2 regions of the Blautia producta genome follow, and region 1 is predicted to be linked to the other one. Evidence: riboswitches for the same ligand, from Rfam matches in the RefSeq annotation. Region 1 holds a riboswitch; the other holds the start of a gene.

Region 1 (3,178 bases):
GGGGCAGCATCCCACCAGAAAACGTACAGAATACGTCCCCATTGCCGCCGCTGATGACCATAACATACTGCTTGGGGACTGCTTCTGGACAGATGAATGGATCGACCTGGAAGGCCTGCAGGGTCTCCAGAAACACGCCAGCCTCTTTCCCCACAGTACAATATGGTACTATCTTTTTGCAAAATCTGATTTTGTCTCAGGCATGGAAACCATCTATGGGGACACAGTAAAGGTCTTTACTCTGGAGCAGATGTGTACCTGCGGAGATGCCGCAGTCTGCACACCTGATATCTGCTAAATTTGGTAAAATAGGTGCACATGTTAACCATTGTTTTATATTTGTCAAGTATCGGTTCGTTTTTATCAAGTTTCCTTTTGGATATACTAAAAAGAAAAAAGGAGACACGGCAGAAATGGACGAAAAAAGAGAACGCCAGTTTCGGGAGCTGGGACTGACTATATCGTATTACCGGAAACTGAAAGGGCTCACACAATTACAGCTTGCAAATGCCGTTGGTCTGAGCCGTACGCACATCAGTAATATCGAGGCTCCCAGGATCAAAACATCCCTTTCACTGGAAAGCCTGTTTGATATTGCAGATGCCCTGGACATCCAGCCCCGGGATCTGTTCAATTTTCGTGAACAGCAGCAGCAGTAAAAAAGGTTCCGCATTCTTTTCTATAACGAATGCGGAACCTTTTTATTTCCTATAAATATTTCTTCAAGTCCTCTGCTTTGTCCAGTTTCTCCCAAGGCAGATTCAGATCATTTCTTCCGAAATGTCCGTAAGCTGCAGTCTGTTTGTAGATTGGACGTCTCAGATCCAGCATTTTGATAATTCCTGCGGGTCTCAGATCAAAGTTCTCACGTACGATCTCTGTCAGCTTCTGGTCTGAAAGTTTTCCCGTACCAAAAGTCTCCACCTGGATGGATGTGGGATGAGCCACGCCGATGGCATAGGAGAGCTGGATTTCACATTTCCTTGCCAGGCCTGCTGCAACCATATTCTTGGCCACATAACGCGCTGCGTATGCTGCGGAACGGTCCACTTTTGTGCAGTCCTTACCGGAAAAAGCACCGCCGCCGTGACGCGCATATCCGCCGTATGTGTCCACAATGATCTTACGTCCTGTCAGGCCGCTGTCCCCGTGAGGTCCGCCGATAACAAAACGACCTGTGGGGTTGATGAAAAATTTTGTCTCAGCATCCACCATATCTGCCGGAAGAATGGGGTCAAACACATATTTTTTAATATCCTCATGAATCTGCTCCTGTGTCACATCCGGATCATGCTGTGTGGAGAGTACCACTGCGTCCAGGCGGATGGGGCGGTCATTCTCATCATATTCAACCGTCACCTGTGTCTTACCGTCCGGCCTTAAATAATTCAGTGTCCCGTCTTTTCTGATCTTAGTCAGCTGGCGTGACAGTTTATGTGCCAGAGAAATCGGATAAGGCATAAACTCCTCTGTCTCATCTGAGGCAAAGCCATACATCATACCCTGGTCACCGGCACCGATGGCGTCAATCTCTGCCTCGGACATGGTGTTTTCCTTGGCCTCCAGAGCCTTGTCCACACCCAGAGCAATATCCTTTGACTGCTCGTCAATGGTTGTGATAACGCCGCAGGTCTCCGCATCAAAACCATACTTTGCTCTGGTATATCCGATTTCCCGTACGGTTTCCCTTACGATCTTCGGAATATCTACATAGGCGTTTGTAGTGATCTCGCCCATTACCATGACCATACCTGTTGTGGTACAGGTCTCGCAGGCCACACGGCTCATAGGGTCTTTTTCCATCAATGCGTCGAGAATGGCATCGGAAATGGCATCACACATTTTATCCGGATGGCCTTCGGTTACAGATTCAGATGTAAATAATCTTTTTTCCATGTTTTTCTCCTTTTATAAGACTGCTTGTAACTGTTAAAAAAACTGGACAGTTACGACTCATTTATCCTGGGGCGGATCCCTGCGCCAAGGCACAGCCGCCTGTGGTTATTTTCCTCTTGCGCGCCGTATGCAATAAAAAGGGTCCGCATAAGCGGACCCATATCATACATAAATGAATCCTCTTATTGTTCGACTATTTCGCTCAGGTTGGCACCTTCCTTCTGCAAGGGGTTGCCGTGACTTCACAGATCCTATGTATCTCCATCACTCTGAATAAGAGAAATTATAACCTATTCACTTGTCTCATATACGATAACGCTTTTTTGATTGTTTGTCAATGGGTAATTCCGGGATTTATTTCACCAGATACCCGCCGTCCACGGGGATCACAGCACCGCTCACATAATCACTTGCATGGGAAGCCAGGAAAATAGCCGCACCCTTCATATCATCACCGGTTCCCCAGCGGTGTGCCGGGATTCTCTCGGAGATGGAGGCAAACCTGGGATTTTCCGGGTCCATTAGTGCTTTGTTCATCTCGGTTGCCATATATCCCGGTGCGATGGCATTTACATTGATTCCTCTTGCCAGCCAGTCATTGGTAAGCTCCTTGGTAAGCTGTGCCACACCGCCCTTGGATGCTGCATATGCAGGTATGGTCTGGCCGCCGAAGAAAGAATTCATGGACGCAATATTGATGATCTTTCCGTATCCCTTTTTCAGCATGACCTTTGCCGCCTCCTGGCATAGGATAAAAATGCTTGTCAGGTTCACACGGATCACCTCATCCCACTCTTCCATTGGAAATTCTTCCGCGCTGTGACGCCTCTGGATGCCATGGGCAGTCAGGAGTATATCCACTTCACCGCCCAGCTTTTCAAGGCATTCCCGGAAGACACGGTAAATATCCTGCCTGTCCCCAAGATTTCCTTTGACTCCATAGCATTTAAACCCGCGGCTCTTAAATTCCTCTGCCACCCGGTACACGCTGTCAGAGGTACCCACTATAGCCACCTCGCAGCCTGCCTCCATATAACCTTCTGCCATTCCATAGCCCAGACCTCTTGTCCCGCCTGTCACAATAGCCTTTTTTCCGCTGATATCAAATAAATTCTGTGCATGCATCTGCCTTACTCCATGTATCCGCCCTTCATAGGAGAGACGGCCCTTTCTGAGAAGATTTTTAATACACCTTTTTCATATTTCACCGGTTTAGGCTGCCATTTGCTTCTGCGCTCCTTCAAAACAGCCTCAATCTCTTCCTGCGTCTTCTTCTCACCTG
Region 2 (3,178 bases), 430 kb from region 1:
CGTGACCCGAATGATACTTTTTATGATGAGGCGGAGGTATCTCTGGTCAGCCGGAAAACGATCCGGGGAGACAACCTGGATGATGTGGCATTTCTGGCAGCACTTCCATTGGTACATGAGGCATTGGAAAAGATCGTAGAGGCGTTTCCGGATTTTCGATATTATCCCCCGAAGGAATTGAATGTCCATTATTATCCGGAGAAAATGACTGCGGATGAACTGGCTGCAGCACTGGATCAATTAGCGGAAGATTTTGACTTTTATAATTATCATGACAATTTTAGCCCGGAGGAAGATATGGTGGAAACTGTCGCATTGGAATTAAGATGTGGCTATGCCCATAAGTACATTCCGTTTTTGAAAGATATTGTAGATGAGGAATGTGGGGAGTCTTCACGGGCAGAAGAACTTCTGGAGAAACTGAAAGCCTATCAGCCTGAGATACCGGAGACAGCAGTACCGGTTGTCCGCATCAATTTCTGTGAGGATAAGGAAATGAACATTTCCGGTTATCAGAATCTGGGAAGTCTGGATGAAATAACAGCCAAAATGGATGAAGATCTGTCTTCAAAAGCGGACCCTAAGACAGGAATGCCGGAGAAAACAGTTCAGATGTATTTTACGATTTATTATCCGGATCATAACCAGATGCAGGAATTAAAAGGAAAAATCAATATCGGAGATGGAAACGGAGGTATTGTAAGCCAGTTGAAGAACCAGAATGAAATGAAGCTGCATGATGAAAGCTGGCTGAATTACCAGAAAGCAAAGGGTGAAGAATCCTTTCAGGCATATATGGCGGATCTTACAGATATGCAGGAGCATGTGCTGCCGTATTTGCAGAGTTTTTGCAGTCTGGAAGAGAAGACATTAGAAAAAGTAGAAGGAGCAGTTAAAGCATCTGTAACTGGAGAAAAGAAGTCACCTGAAAGAGCAATGTCCGATAAGGGAGCCCTAAAACAGGGCTCCCTTTTAGAAAACAAAAAAACAATGAAGAAAAAGAAATCCATTCATGAGCGATTGAAAATCAATAAGGAGATTATTGCAAAACAGCAGGGAAAAGATAGCAAAGCGAAAGGGGTTGAGCTTGCATGAGCATGTAGAATATAAAGAAACCTTGTCACATAAATATGAGAGAGATTACCATTGGTTGGGTAGTCTCTTTTTTTATTGAAATATAATCTCTTTATTTATGGTTAATTAGTTATTGAAAGTAATTTAACGTAACTGCTTGATAAAAAATAATTGACTTGTCTCATTTATTGGGTTAGAATTAAACAAACCTATAGAGAGTGCGTGAGAGACAAGCTCGTTGACCGCACAGCAACCTGCTTTGAAAGGTAAGGTGCTAATGCTTGACCGATGGGGATTATATTCGATTTTTTGTATCACCCTCGGTATCGATGGGTGTTATTTTTTGCCTCTTTTTAGGTTAAATCTATATTTTGGAGGTAAAGAATGAATACGATCACAGAATTAAGTAAAATGGATGGACGAGTGTATGTGTATTTAAGAAATGAAACTGTTGCCAAGAAGTTTCTTTTAGATGCTGAGGCAGAGGGTTTTTCTTTTGGTGATGGTGAAAAACCAACAAGTAAGACGATTAGTGATTTATATGTAGTAAATCGGGATTGGTCGTTGAATTATGTTGGATTTATTGGTCATATAGCATACAAGTCAGCGAAAACAGTTGGAAAGTCGGAGCTGATTAGGGTGGATTATGAGAAGTATGTTTTGGGATTTAGTGATTTTATTATTCAGTAACACAAGATGATTCTGTAAAATAGGGTACGTGTTATTAAGCGTTAAACGTGCATTAGAAAGTGTCCTCGGATTGTAAACATAGGGTCATTATGATATAATATTTTACAGATTGCAACATAAGTTATAGTTATTCTGCAATTTGTGTGAGGGTGATTGTATGGCCAATATAGCATATGTAAGAGCTACATCTGTTGATCAAAATGCAGATCGGCAGACAGAAGCATTACAAAAATATCACATTGATAAATGGTTTTCTGATAAGGTATATGAAAAAAATAAGACGGATAGAAAACAGCTACGGGATATGTTGGAGTGGGTAAGAGAAGGAGATACGGTTTATGTTTTTAATTTCTCAAGTTTGGCTCGATCTACGAAAGATTTATTATTTATTGTTGAGAAATTAAATGAAAAAAATGTTCATTTGATAAGCATGAAGGAAAATCTTGATACTTCTACTCCTAACGGAAAACTTATGGTGGCTATGATTGCAGATATCAATGAATTTGAACATCAGAATCTTCTTGAACGCCAGGCAGAAGGTATTGCCATTGCCAAGAAGAAAGGTGTTTATAAGGGAAGAAAACGTATTGAAATTAAAGATTTCGGAAACTATTATGATGCGTACATGAATAGAGAGATATCAAAATCTGGGATAGCAAAGAAATTAAATGTAAGCAGACCGACTGTGGATCGGTTAATTAAAGAGTATAAGGATGGTGTCAATGGAGATTGATATTAGAGAACAAAACATTAAGGATATCAGCCCAGACCTTTTAAAAATCCTTCTTTCTGATAAGACGACAAAGAAATTTATTCGTTGGGGAAGTGATAATTATATATCCTACGGAGCAGAGTATCATACTGATCAGGAAATGGTTCCGGATTTGATTACTGGTTCATTTTCTTGTGTAATTCAGCCAAGGATTTTGAAAACTGAAGGGGAAAAAATTAAGCGTACCAGAGATAAGGCTGAAGTATTTACACCGTCATGGGTTTGTAACGAACAGAATAATCTTATTGATGCAACTTGGTTTGGTTATCAGGATGTTTTTAATCATGCTGAGGATAAAACGTGGTGTAGTAAAAAAGAGCCTGTAAAATTTCCTAAAAATAAAGTTTGGAAGGATTATATTGATGCTAGAAGAATGGAAGTAGCCTGTGGAGAAGCTCCATATCTGGTAAGTCGTTACGATACTGTTTCTGGGCAAGAAATTCCTATTAGCGAAAGAATAGGTCTTTTGGATCGAAAACTTCGTATTGTAAATGAAAATGCAGAGAATGATGATGAGTGGTATGAATGGACAATCAGAGCATTTCAGAGCTGCTATGGATATGATTTCCAGGGTGATAATGTTCTTTTGGCAAGAGAAAATTTGTTATATACATTTATAGAATATTATCAAGAGCGAATGAA

Evidence for each region. Region 1 has a riboswitch for S-adenosylmethionine ahead of metK (methionine adenosyltransferase). Riboswitches for the same ligand answer to the same signal wherever they lie in the genome.
Region 2: linked by a shared signal. The riboswitch ahead of BLCOC_RS24520 (hypothetical protein) and the one ahead of metK (methionine adenosyltransferase) in region 1 are both predicted to bind S-adenosylmethionine.

The regions. Positions count from the first base shown of each region.
Region 1 is NZ_CP136422.1:5,873,486-5,876,663, forward strand. Features, by position in the region: gene BLCOC_RS26435 (ATP-binding protein) at 1-298, shown strand, start outside; gene BLCOC_RS26440 (helix-turn-helix transcriptional regulator) at 414-659, shown strand; gene metK (methionine adenosyltransferase) at 709-1,896, opposite strand; SAM riboswitch class I at 2,076-2,176, opposite strand; gene BLCOC_RS26450 (SDR family NAD(P)-dependent oxidoreductase) at 2,251-3,021, opposite strand; gene ilvD (dihydroxy-acid dehydratase) at 3,027-3,178, opposite strand, start outside.
Region 2 is NZ_CP136422.1:5,444,714-5,447,891, reverse strand. Features, by position in the region: gene BLCOC_RS24525 (YodL domain-containing protein) at 1-1,095, shown strand, start outside; SAM riboswitch class I at 1,281-1,369, shown strand; gene BLCOC_RS24520 (hypothetical protein) at 1,459-1,764, shown strand; gene BLCOC_RS24515 (recombinase family protein) at 1,922-2,497, shown strand; gene BLCOC_RS24510 (restriction endonuclease subunit M) at 2,487-3,178, shown strand, end outside.